DNA from 4 places in the Lysinibacillus sp. GbtcB16 genome. Region 1 is predicted to be linked to each of the others. Evidence: riboswitches for the same ligand, from Rfam matches in the RefSeq annotation. Region 1 holds a riboswitch; each other region holds the start of a gene.
What was found. Region 1 has a riboswitch for S-adenosylmethionine ahead of KVT27_RS05210 (YezD family protein). Riboswitches for the same ligand answer to the same signal wherever they lie in the genome.
Positions count from the first base shown of each region.

Region 2: linked by a shared signal. The riboswitch ahead of KVT27_RS10225 (Na+/H+ antiporter NhaC family protein) and the one ahead of KVT27_RS05210 (YezD family protein) in region 1 are both predicted to bind S-adenosylmethionine.
Region 3: linked by a shared signal. The riboswitch ahead of KVT27_RS20540 (cyclase family protein) and the one ahead of KVT27_RS05210 (YezD family protein) in region 1 are both predicted to bind S-adenosylmethionine.
Region 4: linked by a shared signal. The riboswitch ahead of KVT27_RS15580 (methionine ABC transporter ATP-binding protein) and the one ahead of KVT27_RS05210 (YezD family protein) in region 1 are both predicted to bind S-adenosylmethionine.

Region 1 covers NZ_JAGXJV010000001.1:1,077,790-1,083,794, reverse strand. The annotation lists gene KVT27_RS05230 (formate--tetrahydrofolate ligase) at 1-1,262, opposite strand, end outside; gene KVT27_RS05225 (cold-shock protein) at 1,476-1,676, shown strand; gene KVT27_RS05220 (VOC family protein) at 1,780-2,565, opposite strand; gene KVT27_RS05215 (flavin reductase family protein) at 2,724-3,209, shown strand; gene KVT27_RS05210 (YezD family protein) at 3,294-3,449, opposite strand; SAM riboswitch class I at 3,519-3,613, opposite strand; gene KVT27_RS05205 (DUF418 domain-containing protein) at 3,784-4,878, opposite strand; gene KVT27_RS05200 (TetR/AcrR family transcriptional regulator) at 4,862-5,464, opposite strand; gene KVT27_RS05195 (phosphopantothenoylcysteine decarboxylase domain-containing protein) at 5,567-6,005, opposite strand, start outside.
Region 2 covers NZ_JAGXJV010000001.1:2,009,025-2,015,029, forward strand. The annotation lists gene KVT27_RS10220 (VanZ family protein) at 1-1,002, shown strand, start outside; gene KVT27_RS10225 (Na+/H+ antiporter NhaC family protein) at 1,433-2,713, opposite strand; SAM riboswitch class I at 2,818-2,921, opposite strand; gene KVT27_RS10230 (DUF3953 domain-containing protein) at 3,041-3,274, opposite strand; gene KVT27_RS10235 (hypothetical protein) at 3,304-3,837, opposite strand; gene KVT27_RS10240 (hypothetical protein) at 3,844-4,011, opposite strand; gene KVT27_RS10245 (class I SAM-dependent methyltransferase) at 4,220-4,954, shown strand; gene KVT27_RS10250 (hypothetical protein) at 5,641-6,005, opposite strand, start outside.
Region 3 covers NZ_JAGXJV010000010.1:1,992-7,996, reverse strand. The annotation lists gene KVT27_RS20550 (helix-turn-helix domain-containing protein) at 1-998, shown strand, start outside; gene KVT27_RS20545 (YuzC family spore coat inner layer protein) at 1,149-1,550, shown strand; SAM riboswitch class I at 1,649-1,755, shown strand; gene KVT27_RS20540 (cyclase family protein) at 1,844-2,581, shown strand; gene KVT27_RS20535 (DedA family protein) at 2,610-3,206, opposite strand; gene KVT27_RS20530 (Cof-type HAD-IIB family hydrolase) at 3,230-4,045, opposite strand; gene KVT27_RS20525 (DUF2225 domain-containing protein) at 4,370-5,053, shown strand; gene KVT27_RS20520 (hypothetical protein) at 5,075-5,428, shown strand; gene KVT27_RS20515 (erythromycin esterase family protein) at 5,573-6,005, shown strand, end outside.
Region 4 covers NZ_JAGXJV010000003.1:131,855-137,859, forward strand. The annotation lists gene KVT27_RS15550 (acetyl-CoA C-acetyltransferase) at 1-169, shown strand, start outside; gene KVT27_RS15555 (acyl-CoA dehydrogenase family protein) at 411-2,195, shown strand; gene KVT27_RS15560 (arsenate reductase family protein) at 2,378-2,734, shown strand; gene gcvH (glycine cleavage system protein GcvH) at 2,816-3,196, shown strand; gene KVT27_RS15570 (toprim domain-containing protein) at 3,288-3,629, shown strand; gene KVT27_RS15575 (thioredoxin family protein) at 3,645-3,956, shown strand; SAM riboswitch class I at 4,013-4,116, shown strand; gene KVT27_RS15580 (methionine ABC transporter ATP-binding protein) at 4,200-5,228, shown strand; gene KVT27_RS15585 (methionine ABC transporter permease) at 5,218-5,886, shown strand; gene KVT27_RS15590 (MetQ/NlpA family ABC transporter substrate-binding protein) at 5,953-6,005, shown strand, end outside.

The sequences.
Region 1 (6,005 bases):
ACTCCACCTTTACCGCCCTCTTCCCAGACATTTGTTCGGGCAATACGTACATGATTTTCTTGGCACCAGTTTAGAACGGCCTCTAGCTCTGCCTCTGTGTCTGTAATGAAACGATTTAATGCAATAATCGGTTCAACACCAAATGTACGTACCGTATCGACGTGTTTAGCTAAATTTTCAATCCCTTGGAGCAGGGCTTCCACATTTTCACCGACAAGTGATGTTTTTGGAACACCACCATGCATTTTTAGTGCACGAATCGTTGCTACGATCACAACGGCACTTGGCTTAAAGCCTGCTTTACGAGCTTTAATGTTCATGAACTTTTCAGCACCTAAATCAGAGCCGAAGCCCGCTTCTGTCACCACAATATCAGCTAGCTTACGAGCAGTTTGTGTCGCCATAATGGAATTACAGCCATGGGCAATATTAGCAAATGGACCCCCATGTATAATAGCTGGTGTCCCTTCTAATGTTTGTACTAAGTTTGGCTTAAAGGCATCCTTCAATAATAATGTTAAGGCACCCTCTACCTGTAAATCACGCACAAAAACAGGCTCGCGCTCAAATGTGTAGCCAATTACAATGCTAGCGATGCGCTCGCGTAAATCCTCAATGCTTGTTGCTAAACAGAACACTGCCATAATTTCGGAGGCAACCGTAATATCAAAGCCGTCTTCACGTGGCATGCCTTGAACAGGCCCTCCTAATCCTACAATCACTTTCCGTAATGAACGATCATTCAAGTCCATCACACGTTTCCAAATAATACGTCGTGGATCAATGTTTAAGACATTCCCTTGGTGGATATGATTATCAATAAAAGCTGATAAAGCATTATTGGCTGTTGTTATCGCATGAAGGTCACCAGTGAAGTGTAAGTTAATATCCTCCATTGGTACTACCTGTGCATAGCCTCCGCCTGTTGCGCCACCTTTTACGCCCATTACTGGACCAAGAGATGGTTCACGTAAAGCTACCATCACTTTCTTATTTAATTGATGAAGGGCATCAGCTAGTCCTACAGTCACAGTCGACTTCCCTTCACCTGCTGGGGTTGGACTAATAGCTGACACTAATACAACCTTTGCGTCCTCACCTTGAGCTGTAATTTTTAATGGGTCAATCTTCGCTTTGTAGCGGCCATACTGCTCAAGCGCATCCTCTGGAATACCTGCAGCATTGGCAATTTCCGTAATAGGTTTGATCACTGCTTGACTCGCGATTTCTAAATCTGTTAATGGTTGATTTTTCGTTGTCATTTGGCATCCTACTTTCTATGTTGTTCATTTCCATTATAGTCTTAATTGTGAAAAAAAAGAAAGTCAGATATGCTAGCATTCCGACAATCAATTGACATTTTTGTTCAATTCATGTATGTTCTAAGAGAAAATGCAATTTTTTCACATTTTCTCATTGATAGCACGACTTCTTTAACTTTATTTTACTTTCAAGCGCATTGGAGGCGAATGCTTATGCAACATGGGATCGTAAAGTGGTTCAATAATGAAAAGGGTTATGGCTTTATTGAATGTGATGATGGAGAAGATGTATTTGTACATTTTACGGGCATCCAGGAGGAAGGCTTCCGTACACTTGAAGAAGGTCAAAAGGTTTCATTTGATGTTGTGGAAGGCAATCGCGGCCCGCAAGCATCAAATGTTGTAAAATTATAAGCTAGGATATAGTAAGTGGATGAAGTATTTGAAAATGGCTCAATCCACTTTTTGCATGTTTGCACATAAAAATCCACTTCAACGATTGAAGTGGATTTTTAATTTATCTATTAATCCAATAAAAAGCACCTGGACACACTAATGTTTCCTTTGTTCGGTGTGGATCCTTCAATGTAACACCGATTGGCCCTTCTTTTAAATGACCGAGCGTCATGCTAGATGCTGAGGCTTCCTCATAAAAATCCAAGCGCATATTCGGTAGCTGTAGAGACATAAACTGCTCATGCTGCTCAAACTCGGGTAGTTGCAATACCTTCTGCCAAAGCTGCACCGTTTCCATCACATCCTTGACAAAAAACTGAATGGATTCCATTGTAATGGCTTGTTTTTCATCAATCGCGCCACTAGCCTTTAATTGAGACAAACGCTCCTCATCTCCATCTGCCCATTCAATTAAGAATGGAAAATCCACTGAAAGGCCGGGTCTGCCAAAATGCAATAGCTTCCATTCGATTATCGTGCCGTCCGGTCTTGTGCGGCTACAAGCATCGGGACCATATACTTCATAGCCCAATGCACGCAATCGTTGACCCTCGTCTTCAATATTTTTGGTGCGTAAGGCAATTCGTGAAAATCCTTGGCGCTCATGATCACGTTTAAACGTATAATGTAGGGAATATGGGTACAGGGCTGCTTGCTCAAATAAATCACGATCATAAATAGCGATTTGTTCAATATAGCTTAAGCCAAAATAACTTAGTGTATTGTAAGTCCCCCACATTGTGTGTTGACCACCGTTCACTGTATGGACATTTCGTTTATTGAAGAAAACCTTTATATTTTCCGGTGATTCTACTTGATGTACCAGATGATCAAAATATAAAGTCATGGCAATTCCCCTTTCTTTCCCCCATTAGCTTTACCTGGATGTGTAATTGATTTAATATTTACTTAAGAAAAGGAGTTACTATATGGTATGAAAAAAAGTGCAATTTACCTACTAACTCCGTTAACTAATTTATTACTAACTATAAAGAGGTGATTTGAATGACAGATCATGTTGCTGCTTTTAAATTGGCATTAGGTAACTATCCTACAGGTGTAACAGTTGTTACAGCATGTCATGAAACGAATCCAATTGGCTTAACCGTCAATTCTTTTGCATCTGTTTCCATTGACCCACTACTTATTTTATGGTCACTTGATAAAAAATCTCAGCTTCATCCTTACTTTATGAGTGCGGAAAAATTCGCTGTCAATATTTTAGCAAGTGATCAAGAGCAATTATGTACATTATTTGCAAGTAAAGTCCCAGATCGCTTTGCTCAAGCAAAATGGTCCACTTCTTCTTTAGGACTACCGATTTTACATGATACAGCAGCTATTTTACAATGTAAATCCTTTCAGCAAATAGATGCAGGTGATCATACTATTTTTATTGGGCAAGTGCTAGATATTACAAACTCTCAAAAGGAGCCGCTTCTCTATCATCGCCGTCATATCGGTCAGATTCCAAAAAGCTTCTATAGCTAATTGCCATAAAAAAAGGGCCACTTGTAAGCAACGGAAACCATGCTTATTGGTGGCCTTTCCACATCGTTCAACTGAAATGATCCTTTATTTCTTCTGAGGAAATCTCTGCTTTTCAAGCCTATTAATTTGAACAATCACACCATCCTGAATCGTAATATGCACTTCACCAAATTCAAGATTTTGAATGGCCTTTGCAATAGCCTCTAATTTCTTATCTTCTACCTTTGCCGACTGAGCCATACGATACACCCCTTCTTTTTCGTCCTTGTTGTACAAAAGAGGCCAATGCATCAAACTGATTGATAGCCCCTCCTATCTCTCAGATACATCTGTTGGAATTGGCACCTATGTTTCGGTTGCCGAGGCTTCATTGGGTCAAGTCCCTCCACCTATCTTGATAAGAGTACTGCGTTTCTTGAAAATAATTCTATAATTCTGTTATAAGATTGTCAATACAAAATATTAGAAAACCTAGCTGAATACTTTGTAATGATTATTTTAGATTAGAAAACTATCTATATCTAAAGTATTTTATGCCTAATCAACGAAAAATAGATGGCAATCCATTAATTTATTACGAACTCCATTTCCTCATCAAGAATTCAAGGGGACCTCGACGATGTTTAGCTCTCCACCAGACAGAAACAAGCACACATCCTACAAAGTAACAGCAGGCATATAGCATGGAAAAAGCAAGCGTCTGATTCTCCAACTTTTGGCAAACAATTAATATTCCAATCCCAATAAAAACATGGCCGACATAATGCGTTAAAGACAATTGTCCCGTAAAGATCAAAGCTTCAATTACTTTATTTTTACATGTCTCAACAAGATAGATGGAGCCCACGATAAGGACAATTGCCGACGCCGAATTAGATAGTACATACATCATATTCGGTGGAATCGGTCCCGTATCAAATAAATATAATGCACTCTCTACATCTAAGAAATGGATCGTTGTCATCTTAATAAATAGCGTTGAAAAAGTCTCCGTCATTATGACTAGCAATAAGCCCATCACCCATAAGATTTTTCGTAATGAGCGATTAGTTAAATCTAATGAGCCGATTACCATGCCAATTAGAAAGAAACAAATCCAGGGAAATAGTGGGTGATAGCCATTAAACAACAAATTTCTTATAAATCCTGCCGGTGTCCAAAAATCAAGATACTCAAGTAATACATATGTTGGGTGCCACCCAGCAAGGTAATTAAATTGAATATGGAGCCATTGTGAAAGGATGAGGATGACACCGATTATGAACATCATCATTTTCTTGGATTGGGCAATCAAACATGCGGCAACAAACATATACACGCCATAATAATGTAAGATATCTCCTGTCCAGCCGACCGTATATAGGACTATCCCTATCACGAATAACAAAAGCGACCTCTTCCACAAAGTAAGTCGATTCTTGCGAAGAAGTATTGGGTCCTTAGTCTCTCTAGCCTGACGAGTCATTAAAGCTGTTCCTATTCCTGCTAGCATGACAAATACGGCCGAGGCACGCCCCTCAAATAGATTTTGTAAGGCCACCAACCATGTTGAACCATTCTTTGTAGAACCCGTTATGACTCCAAAATTGACAATGAACATACCAAACATGGCGAGAGCTCTTGCAAAATCAAGGCCTTCAATGCGCCGATCATCAACTCTTTTTGCCATCTCCGCCTCCTTGGATAACGCTATGCACAGCCTCCTTCCAAATAGCTCTGTAGTTCAATTGGTTACCTGTTAACATGAAATTACCGATATTATCATAGACCAAGGCTAGCATCTGTGCCTTTGCTTCTATATTGGGAGTATCCTCTAGAACCCCTAACCGCACGCCATATTGTAGAACCTCAACAAAGCTTGTTAAAAAGCTGGTTTCTAGCTCTACTAATTGTTTCTTATAGCTTTCATCGCGAGCTGCTAATAGTATATATTGGTTAAATATTTTATTAAAATAAGGATCCTTGCCCTGCGCCTCAATAGACTTATAGCCCAACTCTAGTAATTTTTCCTTGAAATTAACGCGAGAAAGTTCTTTATAATCCACTGCGACATCCTGTTGAATTACTTTATACAGTTCATCAAATAAGTAAGTGATTAATTGATCCTTTGATTGAAAATAATAATAAATGGCTGGTTTCGATATACCGACCTCTGCAGCAATCATGGCTAAACTTGTTTTTTCAAACCCTTTTTCTGCAAACATCACATAAGCGACTTCTATAATCTTTTGAAAAGTTTGTTCCTTATTCCCCATCATCATTCTCCTTTTTTACCTACCGTTAAGTAAATATTAAATGATACACCTCTTTTAAACAAGAAAAAACTGTGTAGAAATATTTCTCTACACAGTTCATATTTATAGATGTTGTAAATATATCATTAAAGCTTCGGCTGTTTTTTGCTTGCCCATTACTTTCATAGGCTGTCCATCAGCAGGTACAATCCAATGGGGCTCGTCCCCGTCATATAAAGATTGAGAGCTATTGGCTACCATCAATTGAGCATGAGCTGTTTCCATTCGCAGTCTTGCACGTGCTAATAAAAACTCCTCATCATCGGTCGCTTCTAGCTTAAACCCTACTAACGTCACATTCGGTTGCCAGCCCTTAATTTGCCCTAAGACTTTTGGCGCCTTTTTAAAATGAATAATAGGTGGCTCATCTGAAGGCATTTTCCCCGCTCCCTCCATCAAGTTGCCTGATTGATCATATACTTTATCAATGACCCAATCGGAGCCAGCCGCAGCCATAATAACGATATCAACACGCTCTTGTTGGACAGCATGACGAACCTTT
Region 2 (6,005 bases), 930 kb from region 1:
TCCATCGAAACGTATCAGGCACTTTCAGGAGCAGGGATTTTTGAGCTTGATGATTTAATCAATAACTCACTTGGCGGTATTATTGGCTACCAATTATACAAACTTGTCGCTTCTATTGCCCATAACAAAAAGGTAAAGATGAAAACTCTGATTGGAAATCTTGCCATACCTCTATTGATGGGCTTAATCTTTATCGTTATGAACATGGTCTACGCCCAACAGGAGTTTGGTCATCTAGCAATAAACGCATATACAAAATCAAAAATGTCAGAGGTTCATGTATCCACATCATTGGAATTAAGCGCAGCACCCATTGTTGCTCCTGTCTATAAGAAAATCATTCAAGAAGGTGACGTAAAAGACCTATTACAACAGAAACTAGGATTATCAGAGATGAATGCATCTGATGCCAAGGACAATGACGAAACGCTAGTGGAAGATCGAAATGGGATCGCGTATACATTGGTTACCAATCATTCAGAGGGACAATGGTGGTTAACCGAGAATAATTATACACCGGAGCAAACTTCAGCTGTAGAGCAAGAAGAAAAGGCGAAGTCATTGATGGATGAACTTTCTATACTACCTCAAGATGCAGAATTAACTGTACAGGAGAATGGTGAATTTGAATGGACCTTACCAGACCGTCCTGATGTAACTAAAGATTACTGGACTGGAGATGTCAGTCTTGGCCTGAAACCGGATGGTCACATTTATTCATTAACCTACAGTCTTCATGAAAATCAATTTATTCGAGAGGTAAACATACTGTCTCCTGCAGAAATATATGAACGAATAAAGGATGGCGATTTCCCTCAAATAAAGTATAACGCACTCGTACAGGAGGAAGACCTAATTATAAAAAAAGGAGACCAAATTGAGATTGAATCGATTGAGCTATCGTATATGTATGATACAAAAGGCTTCTATCAGCCCATATACAATGTTTCTGGCAAGTTCAACGACAACGATTGGTTTACTTTAATTCAGGCAAGAAAGTGACAGCTCGTTCAAAATACTTAAGCAAAGCCCAGGCTCCCATTAATAGAGCAACTGGGCTCTTTTATTTTCGACTGTAAGGGGCTCCCCTTTTTGAATGAACTATCCCCCTACCCCCTAAAAAAAGTAGACTGCTTCCCTATTTTTCTACTATTATTTTTTTACCTAATACCATTAGCGTTTATTGTTTGGTTCTTATTGAAATTTATTAACTTTAAAATAAAGTAAAGCCGTTCATTTCCACTATGGGTGGGCGCTTTTCATGAGCGGGGTCCAACTGCTTCCCGCCCTTCGTTCCAATTAGGGGTAGATATTAACTGCACCACAAAAAATGCTCCCCTTAGATAAACAGATTTTATTTTTTAATCTGTCTACCTAATAGGGAGCATATCAAACTACTCGATGGCTTTTGTCTACTGTCTGAATGTAAAGTTTAGGCTTTCTTTTTTTTCGGATACCCAATGAATATCGCTATCATACCACAAATACCAATAAGAATTGGGTAGAAAGAGTACGGCAAGATACTCACTGGCGAAATTTTGGCTACACTTGCGGCTACAAGGAATTGGGCTCCGTATGGTAGAAGACCTTGGACTGTACAGGAGAAAATATCTAAAATACTTGCGGACTTTCTCGGCTCAATCTCATACTGGTCAGCAATATTTTTGGCAAGCGGCCCCGCAATTAGAATAGCAATTGTATTATTGGCCGTAGATAAATTAGTTAGACCCACAAGACCAGCTATACCAAATTCAGCACCCTTCTGCGATTTAATCCTGCTCGTTACAAGACGGAGTAAAAAGTCAATTCCCCCATTAAATTTAATAACCTCCACCATTCCAGCTATTAATATAGCCAGAAAGGCGATTTCATACATCCCTTCCATTCCTTCACCAATCTTTTGTATAAGGCTCATTATGTGATAGCTGCCATCTGCTAAGCCAACAGCACCGGCGAGAACAATCCCTAATGCAAGAACGAGGAAAACATTCATTCCAGATAACGCTAAAATAATAACTAAAACATAGGGAATAATTTTTATCCAATTATAGCTTAGATGCTCTACTTGGGCTGTCCCCCCGGATGTCATAAACCCTAAAATAATACTTGTAAGAAAAGCTGCCGGCAATACAATCCAAAAATTGACCTTAAATTTATCCTTCATTTGCGCGCCTTGTGAACGAACGGCGGTAATAGTAGTATCTGAAATAAAAGATAAATTATCACCAAACATCGAACCGCCTACAACCGCTGCCATCACTAAAGCAATAGGTAGCTCCGTAAGATCACTTATCCCAACTCCAATTGGCGCCAGCGCAACAATCGTCCCCACTGATGTGCCCATGGATAGAGAGATGAAGCAGGCAATGATGAATAGGCCTACGACAAGCAGGTTTTGCGGTATAACCGATAAAGCAAAGTTAACAGTGGAATCTACAGCCCCCATCCCCTTCGCTACCTCTGAAAATGCCCCTGCTAATAGAAAAATAATAACCATCAGCATGACATTTAAATTTCCAGCACCTTGGCAAAAAATATCAACCTTTCGGGAAAACGATTCTTTTCGATTCATGGCTAGAGCTACAGCACCCGAAATGCTGATGGCTACAATGACAGGAAAGGCATAAAAATCACCCATTATAATCCCTGAACCAATAAATAAAATCATAAAAATAACAAATGGGATTAGCGCCCATGGATTCTCTTTCTTCATTGTCTACCTCCAAAAATTAAAAATTAGCCATATTTTTTATTTTTTCACCATAAAAAAGACCTCATCTTGAAATAACAAGAAGAGGCCTTATAGTTAAAACGCTCCTCTTATCTATCAAGAACATTGCTTGCTGGATTTGGCACAGTAACTTAATAGTTCCGCTGCCGAGATTTCATCGGGCCAGTCCCTCCATCTCTCTTGATAAGAAGAAAAAATATTATATTTTTGACACAATATTAAAATACTAAAATAAAACATCCATAATTGCAACATGTTTTTAATTGTGAAAAATTTACAGCACTATCATCAAGTGCGAAATTCAACTTTTTATACGAATATGAAGCTTTGAATGGACACATAGACCGAAAATATAAATGCCCCGACTAAAAACCAACCATATAATTTTCTCTCTCTCCGAAATTCATTAATTCCTAATGTTAACATAAATAAACCTAGAAAAAGGATCATTAAAAAGTTTAACCGATAATCATGTGTCATAAATCCGTAAATGGAAAGCGTGATGCCTATTATTGATAAAATAATTTGTACTGTTTTTAACAAAACGATTCCCCCTTTTTGCTTGAACGATACTAACAGTATCTAACCTTTTTAGAATAAAAAAATTCTATGATGGGTGCGATGACAAATGCAAGCCCAACAACTAAAATCAAGGGATAATTTTTCATGTCATTTAAATTGGATACACCCTCTGATACAAATAAAATTAAACAAGCTACGATCATTAAAGCATAATAGCCAATCTTGGCACTGTGTGCTTCAATATGTTTATCTAGTTCATCTTTATCTTCTTTAATACCGTTATGGTTACCCGAATTCAGCCAATTGAATAAAAAGGATAAGGAAATAAAGCTAATTATTATAGAACCCCCATCAATTATTCCGAAACGAACCCATCTATACAGGGTAAAACTAACAAATGCACAAAAAAACACAATGACTATAAGACCGATTAATTTTTTTGATTGATTCATTTTCTTTTTATCCTCCATAGTGACCTTTAAAGCTATCACCATTTCAATATTGATAGATACAACTTTCAAAATCCAATAATACCCATTAAAACAATCATCTGTCAAATTCAGTTCACTCAGAAAATCCACCACTAGACATCAACCGATTGGTGTTTGGCTAGTAGTTTCTGCACTGACTGCAATCGTTTGGTTCGCAACGGTTGGTGGAAGTATAGTAGGTACAACTGGACATTGAGCTATTGAAAGCTTACTTCCCTTCTTCTTCGGATTTATTACCGTTTTAATCCTTTCATATTTAAATAGCATCGGTGGTAAAATAATGGGGAAAAGGCTTATGCAAATAGTTTCGTTTATTTCAGGATTACTCTTTTTGTACTTTACTTTTTATGTATTCTTGAATGGTTTTGAAAAGCAATTATAGGGGTGAAAACCATGGTTAGAAGAAGATAGCTAGCCTCCTAGGTAACCAAGCGTATGTAGGAGGCTATTTTAATCTATAGGAGATGTTTAAACGATGAAGCAAAATAAATATGATGATATGCAATTCTTTTCTGCTTACGAAAAAATGCCACGTTCTGTTCAAGGGCTGGACGCTGCAGGAGAGTGGCATGTATTAAAAACACTTTTACCTGATTTGAAAAATAAACACGTGCTTGATTTAGGATGTGGCTTCGGGTGGCATTGTCGATATGCGCGCGCACAACAGGCAAAATCAGTGATTGGTGTAGATATATCTGAAAAAATGCTGGAAAAAGCTCAGGAAAAAACGGATGATCCTTTTATTTCCTATTTGAAAATACCGATTGAGGACATTCAGTTTTCCGCTTCTCAATTTGATGTTGTATTAAGTTCCTTAGCTATTCACTATTTACAAAACTTTGAAGCACTATGCAAAAAGGTTTATACCTATTTAAAACCTGGCGGATCTTTCGTTTTTTCAGTGGAGCACCCTATTTTCACATCCCGCCATGAACAGGATTGGTACAATGATGAACAAGGAAACCGACTACATTGGCCAGTGGACCATTATCAAACAGAAGGCATACGCGAAACAACCTTCCTTACCGAAAATGTCATTAAATATCACCGTACATTATCGACTTATATGAATGATCTAATACAGGCTGGATTTACAATACGTGCCGTGAAGGAACCTATGCCATCTGAGGAAATGCTACAAACTATCCCAGGTATGCAAGATGAACTACGAAGACCTATGTTTTTAATGATAGTGGCAGAGAAAAAATAAGCGTTTATCCGTGTGATTATATCTGTCACATTAGCACATTTCGTTGCTTCATATTCTATGAGGCAGCATCGCTACAGCAGCATAATGCCTGCCAAATACTAGTAGTGGTGATAGAGGGCTAGATTGTCCTATAAATTAAATCTCTGAAAATCTTAGATAAAACAAAAAACCAGATGCTCCTCATAGAAGAGCGCCTGGTTTTATTGTGAAAGTGAATCTTACTAATTTACTTAGTTTTGATTCGTATTAATACTACGCTAAGTTGAGGCGTGGAACAAGTTAAAATATTTTCCATTCAATTTTTGGTAGGAATTTATGTTTTTTCGAGCATACGAGGTACTCATGTCCTATTTATTTTGCAAGTAGGAATCTAACAAAAAAGACTAGATACCTACATAAATTATGTAAGTTCTAGCCTTTTAAGTGAAAGTGAATCTTACTAATTAATATTGCTTAGCTTTAGATTCATTTATGAATACGAATAAACAGCTAAAAGGTTTCATTATTTGTCCTATTTTTCATAAAAAATAAGATTACCCGCACAAAAAGACCAGGAAGTCACGAAATAAGTGAATCCTGGTCTTTTTGTGAAAAGTGAATGTTACTAGCTTGCTTTAGTTTTTTGTATTCTACTAATAAGGTAGACGGTTGATGTTGCAATAAGTTACATAAAATTTAAAAATATTTTAATCGATTATTTGAATGGCAAAATCAAATACACCTGCCCCATCAGCAGTAGTGATGGAAATGCTATACACCCCTTCTGACATCGTATAGCTACCCTTTTCTAGTATCGTTGAATATTTTGCTCCTGCATTTACGTGTTTTTGAGCCCATAGTTTGGCATCTGCATTATAAATTTTTAAGCTAAATGGTTGTGTCCCCTTATTCTTTATATCATAGTGAATATCAAATTCGTGTGGAGAATGTTTGCTGTAAAAAGAGTTATGAAATTCACCATTTGCAGTTGTAGCATCTACATAATTCAGTGGAAGTCTATGATGCATGTCCATTTCCTCAGTGCTTGTCCTGGCCAATACTCTTTCTTGTA
Region 3 (6,005 bases), on a different contig from region 1:
CTCGTATTTTTAAAGATATTACGGGGCAGATTCCTCTTCATTATTTAAATAGTATACGTATTGAAAAAGCCAAACAATTATTAATGACAACTAATGATCGTGTATTTGAAATTAGTCAGTCCATTGGTTTTAATAACGAATATTATTTCAACCGTCGTTTTAAAGAGCATGTAGGTATTTCCCCAGGACAATACAGACGAAGTCAAAGTAATAATGTACGTGTATTCGCACCGTTCTTAGAGGACTTTTTTGTAGCTTTAGGTATTACACCCATTGCCCAATTTAGTCATTCCAAGTGGGGGAAACAAGACTATTTAGGTTTGCAGGATGTGCCCGATATCGATGTACAGTACGGAGAAGTGGATCGTCTCTTTCACTATAAACCAACTTTAATTATGTTAGATGCCGGTATAGAACGTTGGGAAGCTTGTCTTCATTTAAATAAGCTAGCCCCAATCTGTCACCTAGACCACCCTGGGGAAGACTGGCAATCGACCCTCTTTAAAATTGCTGACTTAACAGGAAAAACAGCTATGATGCAAGATATTATCTTGGATTACGAGGATAAGGTACAGAAGGCTCGACAAATTCTCGGTAAATCCGTTTACGGGCAAAGTGTGGCATTTCTTCGTATTTCAGCGATTGGCATTACGCTGTATGCCGGCCCTGAATGCGGTTATACAGGGCCAATCCTATACCGTGACTTAGGCTTAACGCCTCACCCATTAGTATGGAAAATACCGCTAAATCAGCGTAAAGCTCATCTGACTTCCGATCAGCTGCTACAGCTAGACGCGGATCATTTATTCATCACCTTCGACAAGCAGCACTCCATTTATGAGCATGAAGAGCGTACTATTTTAAAATCTTCCATGTGGAAAAACCTAAGTGCAGTTAAGAGCAGCTGTGTTTATGAGGTCGATTTTTTAACTTGGATGAATTATGGAATCCTATCACATAGCAAAAAAATAGATGATGTTTTAAATGTTCTTGGCTAAAGAACAACAAGGAAGCTTGCTATGGCTTCCTCTTTTGTTTGTGTAGCATAGCATGTTGTACACTCCTGTACAGAAACATCTTTATCCAAACACCTAAAAAGATCATGATACATAAGATAAGATATCAGCTTTTGGATAGGAGGAATTGAATTGTATTATAATCCTTATCCGTATTTTGTTCACCCCTACCATTACCCAATACCGTCAACGGCCCATCACCTTGTAGCTAGACCCTTTTCTCAACATTTAGCAATGCCGACCAGTAATAGTCCCTTTCCCTCTATTGATACACAAAAATTAATATCTTCAGCTACGCGGATAAAGGCGATTATGCAACAAGCACAATTACTTACGGATAAAATTGATAGTTCTCAACAATTTGCCCATGATTTAAAAAATGCTGCACAACTTTCAAATAAAACAGAGGTCGAAAAATTGATTACATCCACAGGCATCACTACAAAATTCGAAACCAACTATACACCAGATAATTTTAGAATACAGCTTATGGATAGTGATTGCTGTAGAGTAACGTTAATTTTAAATTGGTAAATAAAAATTTTAACCATGTAATCCTATAAAAGTTGTTAACTATAAAAATATATGCTAAAGTATTTGTACTGTTATTTCTGAAAATTCTTATATTCTATTTCTTATCAAGAGAGACGGAGGGATCGGCCCGATGAAGTCTCAGCAACCAGCTCAATCAGTATGGTGCTAATTCCTTTTGGCAAAATCTAAGCCTGAAAGATGAGAAGACGAACTACCCACGTATGATTTAGGGAGTCCTCTTCTATAGAGGACTCTTTTTTATTTACCATTACTTTTAGAAAGCAGGAAATTAAATGTCTAATGAACTTTTACAAGCATTGCACTTACTAAAATCAAAACAATGGGTCGATTTGACACATACCTTTGGCCCACATTCACCTCATTTTTTCATGTTTGAAGATGCTAAATTTGAAACATTATTCTCGCATGATGACGGTTTTTTCGCACAGCAATTTACATTCCCCGGACAATATGGAACACATATTGACCCACCTATTCACTTTGTAAGAAATACTCGTTTTCTAGATGAACTAGAGCTAAAGGAGCTAGTTCTCCCGCTTATCGTTATTGATAAATCACAAGAGGCTACTAGTAATCATGACTTTACGCTCAGTGTCCAAGATATTCTAGAATTCGAGGCACAACATGGACAAATAGAAGAAGGTACTTTTGTGGCACTGCGAACAGATTGGAGTAAGCGTTGGCCCGATAAAGAAGCCTTCAATAATAAAGATGTGGATGGCCATAATCATCTTCCAGGCTGGGGCTTGGAGGCATTACAATTTTTATTCAAGGAACGTAAAGTAAGTGCAATTGGTCATGAAACTTTTGATACCGATTCTGCTACTGATTTTCGTCAAAGCGGCAAATTGGATGGAGAATATTTTGTCCTTGATCAAGACACCTATCAAATTGAGCTTATGACTAATTTGGACAAGCTTCCTCCAAAAGGGGCTATTATTTTTAATATTGTACCTAAGCCTGAAAAAGCATCTGGATTCCCTGTTCGATCATTTGCCATTTTGCCATAACAAAAAGTCGGTACACTCATACCGACTTTTACTTTTGTACGTTTCTTTTTTTCAATAGATAATAAACGATTAACATGACAAGGACAAACAGTAAGATGACATAAATACTATAATGGGATAAATAGTAACCGACGAATCGCCACTTCTCCCCTAATACTTTTCCTAATGTTATAAATGTGAACGTCCAAATAAATGCTCCTGTATAAGCAAAGAATGCGAATTTTTTATAGGGATAATTATTAATAGCCGCAATATAAGCTGTCAGATGGCGTACACCTGGAATAAAATAACCAACTATTAATAAAAAAGGACCTACTTTCGTAAACATTTTTTTAGTAAAATCAATTTTTTCCTCAGTTATATGAAACTTTGGCCCATATTTCTGCAAGAGCGGTAAGCCAAATCGGTGGCCGATATAGTAGCTTAAAGTAATACCTCCCATGGCACCAATCAGGGCGCTTACTAACGCTGGGATATGTTCAAGACTTTCTCGATAAACACTATAGCCTACATAAGTTAAAAATACTTCATCAGGAAGTGGCAACCCAACAATGCCTCCAATTAGGATCACAATGATGCCAAAATACCCGTAATGTTCAATTAGAGATTGCACATGTTGCGCCATTTTCCAACCACCTAACACCTTTTCTATACAGTCATAACAGTAAAATTGCTCAAGCAAATATGTCGTAAAATAATGTGAAGCTGACGTAAAGCAAAATCTATGCCACCTTCAATAGATTTCTTTGTAACAAAATCTGCAGCATTTTTTAGAGCTTGGCTCCCATTTCCCATGGCTACCCCGAGACCAACCTGCTCTAGCATATCTATATCATTCTCTCCATCTCCAAAAGCTATTGCATCCTTAAAATTAATTTCAAAATAATCTAGTACAGCCTTTACAGCTATCGACTTGGACACATCCTGCTGTAAGACATTCACAATATAAGGATGCCATCGTTGCCGTAATATATTCGAAAATTGACAAGCTAATCTTTTTTCAGCCTGCTCATCTGCATAAAGACACATAAGAAAAACCTCTTCTTCTATAATGCTGTCATTTCTAACGGGAAAATCACGTAAAGACAATGTCTCTTGCATCGCGCTTAACGCTAACGGATTTTGTATAGCATTCATCGTAAGTTGTTCTGTAAAAAATGTTAAGGAATGCTGTTGTTGCTGTGCAAAAGCTTGAACATTTTGAACAATGCCCTTTTCAATCGGAATTTTATGTATGACAACATCCTTGTGCTTCACATATGCCCCATTTGCCGTAATAAAGGTTTCAATTCCCAAACTTTTCAGCCCTTCACACATGGACAACGGCCTTCCTGTCGCAGCCACTAGATGAATCCCTTTATCCTGTAGTAGATGAATGGCCTGCCTTGTACTTTCTTCCACAGCGCCATTCTCATAATTGATCAGAGTACCGTCCACATCAAAAAATACTATTTTATATGTCATTTCCTCCATCCTCTCACATCAAACTTTTGAACTATACAATTCGAATTGTCTATGAAATAAATTGTATATAATTCGACAAAATTTGCTCGAACTATATAACTTACTTTAAGTACACCGATAAATACTATTACAAGCTTATTTCTAATGATATTTAACTAATAATGTAAGGATTATTTTTAATTTAATAATTCTAAAGGAGTATACCAAAGAACACAGAATTGTTAAAATGATAGATAATGAATTAAATACATTGAACGATTATCTATTGCGTATAAATAGAACAAAAGAAATAATATTCTAGAGCATGCAAAGGAGTTGATTCTTATGGCATTTAACATCTACTACTATGAAAGTAGCGTAGATTGTAAATTTTGCAAAAAGCATTTTACAACGTATAAAGTACGCCCAAATCGATATAAAATTATCGAGGAACAAACAGATTTCATGCCCGTCTATGATGGCCTAAACCCTTTGCTGTATGAAGTTGCTGTGTGCCCACATTGTGGGTTTGCTTTCCATAAATCCATGACGCGGACATACGGACCTTTCATGCAGCTCATAGATGAACTATACATTAAAGAGCTACAGAAACCTATGAATATCTGTCAGGAACGTACAATCGATGATGCCATTATAAGCTTTAAGCTGGCCTACCTAGTATCTCGCGCATCAATGGAAGAATCGCTTTTGATGGCAAATTTCGCATTAAAAATTGCCTGGTTATATCGCTTAAAAAACGACGAGGAATCTGAAAAACGCTACCTTTTTGCTGCTAGAGATTTTTACAGTAAATCATTTGCATCTAACCAGGAAGGTGGAGAGCGAATTCAATTTTTACATGCCGAGCTAAGCCTCCGACTTGGTGATATGACAGAAGCTAAAAAAGGATTTTCTAGATTAATTGCCGATAAGAATGTCTCGCCAAAATATCGAAAGCTAGCACGTAATCGTTGGGAAAATTATAAATATGATGAACAACCTATAACCGTTAAAGAAAGCATGAATTGAGTGACGAGGAGAGGACTAGTTATGTTGCTATTTCAAAAAAAGATAGATGTGAGAGAAGAGGATATTTTTTCAGAACTGCATCATTTTTTATTAAGAAAAAATAATCGTTATTTAACAAACGAAGAGGTTGTGACGTTGACAGGTGTCTCGTCTGAGCTACTGTATAAATGGGTCAAAGCCGGAAAGTTAAAAAATTCGATATTCCCAAATTTAGGCGCCCCTTGTGAAAGATGTGGACAAATTACTCAAGCGAAAATTTGCGTGAGCTGCTCCTCCTCTATTATTGGTACCTTAAATCAAGAGGAAAAGGATCGGGCATGGTTTAAACAAATTCAACGTAACCATGTTAGAGCTAGTACGTATCATTATAAATAGTTGTTGGGCATCTCCATTTAAATGGAGATGCTTTCTTTTTTAACAATCAATCCAAATTTAAACAAAATTTAAACAAACTCCTCCTATGGTTTAAACTTTGCCCCTTATACTTAGGATCAACATAAAGAAAAGGGCTGATTTTCAATGAAACATTATAGAAAACGGAAAGCTTTATTAAGTACAGCACTGACAAGTTTAATCGTATTCAGTGGCATAACTAGTGCTTCAGCGGCTGCCCCTGCGGTAAAAGAGCAGGAAAAATACGGAGTGGTTCAGCAGGCTAGGACTACTACTGAAACATTAGAGGATTGGAAAACATGGGTGAATGATCATGCTTATAGCTTGACTTCCATTCAGCCGGAAACAGCTAGTTCGAAGAAAATCCCTTCTAATAAATTTGAGGACCTAGCAATGCTAAAGCCATTATTACATGATAAACGTATTGTCTTTTTAGGTGAAAGTTCTCATGGGGTCGCACAGTTTAATCTCGCTAAAACTCGTTTAATACAATTTTTACATCAAGAAATGGGTTACAATGTTTTAGCCTTCGAAAGTGGTCTGGGCGATGTCATGAATG
Region 4 (6,005 bases), on a different contig from region 1:
CAATGTAAATGGTGGAGCTATTGCATTAGGACATCCACTTGGTGCAACGGGTGCTATTTTAACGCTAAAACTTATTCATGAATTAAAGCGTCAAGGCAAGAAATATGGTGTAGTAACTATGTGCATTGGTGGCGGCATGGGGGCTGCTGGAGTATTTGAAATTCTATAATTTTCATTAGATCAGCTTGAGGTGTACTGTTTCCGGTTGCCTCCGAGCATGTATATGTCAAGCTTTTCTATATATGTTTGTCTTCACTCAGTAAAAGGTTTGTAGCGTCAGAAACCTTCTCTAATATGACTGGAGAAGATGCTGAATACAGATTAAGCCTCTAGCAAATATCACAGATTTGAAGAGGCGTCATTCAATAGGGGATTAGACTATCAAAATAGATATATTGGGAGGAATTTATATGACTGAAAAAACAACGGATTTCATTAAAGGCGGCGGATTTTTAATTGAAGATGTGGAATTAGATCGTGTGTTTACACCAGAAGATTTCACTGATGAGCATAAAATGATTGCTAAAACAACAGAAGAATATGTAGCAAATGAAGTTTTACCTGTAGTTGAAAATTTAGAGCACCACGAATTTGAGCATTCAGTACGTCTCCTTAAAAGTGCTGGTGAATTAGGCTTGCTTGGTGCAGATGTTCCAGAAGAATACGAAGGACTAGGCTTAGATAAAGTTTCTTCAGCATTAATTGCAGAAAAAATGTCTGTAGCGGGTGGCTTCTCCATCACTCATGGTGCACACGTTGGAATTGGCTCATTACCAATCGTGCTATTCGGTGACGAAGATCAAAAGAAAAAATATTTACCGAAGCTTGCTTCAGGTGAATTAATTGCTGCTTATGCATTAACAGAGCCAGGATCAGGCTCAGATGCTTTAGGGGCAAAAACAACTGCGAAACTAAACGATGCAGGCACACATTATATTTTAAATGGTGAAAAGCAATGGATTACAAATGCGGGCTTTGCAGATGTGTTTGTTGTTTACGCTAAAATTGATGGCGACAAGTTCACTGCCTTTATTGTGGAACGTGCATTCAATGGTGTTTCTGTGGGTCCTGAAGAGAAGAAAATGGGGATTAAATCTTCATCTACTCGTACACTAGTGTTAGAAGATGCAGAAGTGCCAGTAGAAAATTTATTAGGTGAAATCGGTCGTGGGCACGTCATTGCCTTCAATATTTTAAATATCGGTCGCTATAAACTTGGGGTTGGAACAATTGGTGGATCGAAACGTGCATTTGAGTTAGCAGTACAATATACAAACCAACGTCAGCAATTTAAAACTAAGCTTTCTGACTTCAACCTTACAAAAGAAAAATTATCAACGATGGCTTCTCAATTGTATGCATCAGAGTCCTTAAACTACCGTACTGTTGGTTTATTTGAAGATCGTTTAAGCCAGCTAAGTCCAGAGGAGCAAAAGGAAGGAAAAGTGATTGCAGGTGCTATCGCTGAGTATGCGATTGAATGCTCAATTGCTAAAGTATTTGGATCAGAAACATTAGATTATATTGCAGATGAAGCGGTACAGTTACATGGCGGTTATGGCTTCATGGCTGAATATGAGGTAGAGCGTATTTACCGTGATTCTCGTATTAATCGAATTTTTGAAGGTACAAATGAAATTAATCGCATGATTGTACCAGGTACATTTATGAAAAAGGCACTAAAAGGTGAGCTGCCATTATTACAAGTTGCGCAAAATCTTCAGCAAGAGCTTTTGATGTTAATGCCGGAGGATATCGGTACAGAGCCACTAGCTCAGGAAAAATACTTAGTGAAAAATGCCAAGAAGATTGCTGTATTAGCGGCAGGCTTAGCAGCACAACGCTTTGGTGCGAAGTTAGATCAAGAGCAAGAAGTTTTAGTAAATATTGCTAATATCGCTAATCAATTATTTGCAATGGAATCAGCTGTATTACGTACAGAAAAAGCGGTTGCACGTGATGGCGTTGAAAAAGCACATCAAAAATTGCTATACACTCAAATTTTCTGCCAAGAAGCATTTGCTGAAATCGAAAAAGAAGCAAAAGATACAATTCTTGCATCCGCAGATGGTGATGCAGCACGTATGACTTTATCTGCATTACGTAAATTAACACGTAACAATCCATACAACCTAATTACGAAGAAACGTGAAGCATCTGTGAAATTAATTGAAGCAGAAAAATATATCGTTTAATCGTATGAAAAACGCTAGCTATCCGTAAATGGGTAGCTAGTTTTTTTGTTCCAGATAAATTCGTGAAAGTAACGGATAAAAATACAGAACCAATGGATAGACTTACGAAAATGAGCGAAGTTCCACCATTCTAAATGATTATGATGGTATACTACAGAAAAAGACAGCAGAGGAGCATTTTTATGACGATTCAATTTTTCCATTATCCAAAATGTACAACATGTAAAAAAGCACAAAAGTGGTTAAATGATCATGACGTTTCCTATGAAGAGGTACATATCGTAGAGCAGCCACCAACAAAGGATGAAATAACAGCTTTATGGCAAGCAAGTGAACTACCTTTGAAGAAGTTTTTTAATACTTCTGGTATGAAGTATCGTGACCTTGGTTTGAAGGACAAGCTAGCTGATATGACTGAGGAAGAACAGCTTGAGCTACTTGCTACGGATGGTATGTTAATAAAACGTCCCATCGTAACAGATGGAAAAAAAGTAACTTTAGGGTTTAAAGAATCCGATTTTGAGCAAGCTTGGTTATAACCGTTTTTATCCTTGTTTTTATAGGAGAAGTATGGCACACTGAAAGTGAATATATTACATAATTATGGAGGGGTTTTTTGCATGAGCACACCGAAAGACTTACGTTACTCTGAAGAGCATGAATGGGTAAAAGTAGAAGATGGAAAAGTACGTATTGGTATTACGCACTTCGCACAATCTGAATTAGGAGATATCGTTTTCGTTGAACTTCCACAAGTTGGCGATGAAATCAAAACAGATGATCCATTCGGTAGCGTAGAATCAGTAAAAACTGTTTCTGAATTATATGCACCAATCTCAGGTACTGTAGTGGAAGTAAATGCAGATTTAGAAGATAGCCCAGAATTCGTAAATGAATCACCATATGAAAAAGCATGGATGATCGTCGTAGAGCCTGCTGATGCATCAGAAGTTGATAAACTTATGACAGCAGAACAATACGAAGAGATGACTGCAGAATAAGACAAGCCATAATCAAAAAACGTCGGAAACTACCGGCGTTTTTTATTATATAATAATGTATAAGTGGGTATGTCTAAATGGAGGTGGCGTAATGTTCGATGGGAAATGCTTGATAGTAGAAGGACGCTCAGATAAGCTACAAATTGAGCCAATTTTGAACGAGAATGTTACAATACTATGTACGAATGGAACAATTGGAGTGCATCAATTAGAAGAGCTACTCGATCCTTATGAGGGCTGTGAGCTATTCACTTTTTTTGATGCCGATACTTCAGGCGATAAGCTACGTGCATTAATGGACAGACATTATCCTGAAGCAGAGCATTTACGTACAATGCCAACCTATAAGGAAGTAGAAACGACACCACGAAAAGTGTTAGCGACAATTTTACTGCGTGCACATTTTTCAATCCATAATGAATATATTTTGTAAGGTTGCGTGAGATGAATGGAAGAATGGTCAAAAGAGCAGTGGGAAACGACATTACAGTCGGGAGAAAAAGCTGCGTTTTATTTATATACACCGATGTGTGGTACTTGTGCAGTGGCATCGAAAATGATGTCAATTGTAGAACAACTATTACCTCACTTAAAATTAGGGAAAGCAAATATTAATTTTTTGGAGCAAATTGCTATTGAACATCAAATTGAAAGCGTTCCTTGTTTACTTGTTTGTGATGGCGGCAAAGTGATAGAAAAGATTTATGCTTTTCAATCCGTACCATTTTTGTACGAATTGTTAAAAAAATCAATTGACTGAACTTTATTAGCGTGGTAAAGTAACAAATATATTACTAAAACATTAAATATATCGAACTCTTATGAAGAGCGGCGGAGGGAAGTGCCCTATGAAGCCCGGCAACCATCACATAGTGAAAAGGTGCCAAATCACCCAAAGATTTTTCTTTGAAAGATGAGAGAACGGTTCAACGTATAATACGTGACCCCTTCTACTTGTCTATAAGTAGAGGGGTTTTTTTATATAAGAAAAGGAGTATTCGCTATGATACAGCTTCAAAATATAACGAAGAAATACAAAACAGCAAATGGCGAATTAACGGCAGTCAAAGATGTTAACCTTACTATTAATAAGGGTGAAATTTTTGGCATTATCGGCTATAGTGGCGCTGGTAAAAGTACGATGATTCGTTTACTTAATGGTTTAGAGAAACCAACAGCAGGAACAGTAACGGTGAACAATCAAGAATTTTCTTCGATTAAGGGTCAAAAACTTAGAGCAGCTAGACAAAAGGTTAGTATGATTTTTCAACATTTTAACCTACTTTGGTCACGAACAGTTGCAGAAAATATTGCCTTCCCATTAGAAATTGCAGGTGTATCAAAAGCTCAACGGGAGGCGCGGGTGAAGGAATTGATAGCACTTGTTGGCTTAGAAGGTCGCGATCAAGCATATCCATCGCAACTGTCTGGTGGACAAAAGCAACGTGTAGGGATTGCACGTGCATTAGCAAATAACCCAGAGGTTTTACTATGTGATGAGGCAACATCTGCACTAGACCCTGAAACAACAGATGCCATTCTTGATTTACTGGTAGATATTAATGAACGTTTAGGGTTAACGATTGTCCTCATTACGCATGAAATGCATGTCATTCGCAAGATTTGTCATCGTGTAGCCGTGATGGAGGCAGGCGAAATTGTAGAGCGTGGGGAAGTATTGCAGGTTTTCCAGGCACCTCAGGCGGCCATTACTAAGAAATTTGTAGCCCAAATTACAAATACAAAGGAAACACAAGATACAGTAGAACAAATCAAAGCAAATTACCCAACGGGACAACTGGTCAAACTGATTTTTGTTGGTGAAAAAACCGAACAGCCTGTTATTTCACATCTTGTAAAGCAATTCGATGTGGAAGTAAGCATTGTACACGGGAATATTTCACAAACGAAAAATGGAGCATATGGTACGCTCATCGTGCAAATTGATGGGTCGAAAGCAAATGTGACTGAAGCCCTAAGCTATTTAAATACAGTGGAAGTACAAACGGAGGTGATTGCAGATGCTAACTAATCTCTTTCCGAATGTAGACTGGGATAGCATGTGGCAGGCTACGTATGAAACATTATATATGACAGCCATTTCTACAGTTATTACATTTATTCTAGGGTTAGCCATTGGGATTGTCCTATTTTTAACAAGTCCCAATCAGTTATGGGCTAATAAAATTGTTAGCTTTTTAACAGGGTCACTCGTTAACATTTTCCGCTCTATCCCATTTATCGTGTTAATTATTTTATTAATTCCATTCACTAAGTTTTTACTAGGTACAATCCGTGGAGCTAATGCTGCTTTACCTGCTTTAATTATCGGTGCGGCTCCATTCTATGCACGTATGGTATTAATTGCGTTACGTGAGATTGATAAAGGTGTCATTGAAGCAGCTCGTTCAATGGGGGCAAAAACATCCACAATTATCTGGAAAGTTCTAATCCCTGAATCATTACCAGCATTAATTTCTGGTATTACGGTTACGGCTGTAGCACTTGTTGGTTATACAGCAATGGCAGGGATAATCGGTGCAGGAGGTCTTGGAAATTTAGCCTTCCTAGACGGGTTCCAACGAAATCGCCAAGATGTGACATTAATGGCAACTATTTTGATCTTAGTAGTAGTCTTTATTATCCAATGGATTGGTGATTTCATTACAGAAAAAATTGATAAACGTTAATAAAACTGAGGTTATTCCGGTTCTTGCCGCTAACATATTTTCATCAAAATAAAGGGAGTGTCATAAATGAAAAAGTTATTAACAGGATTATTTTTATCAATACTTGTACTAGCTTTAGC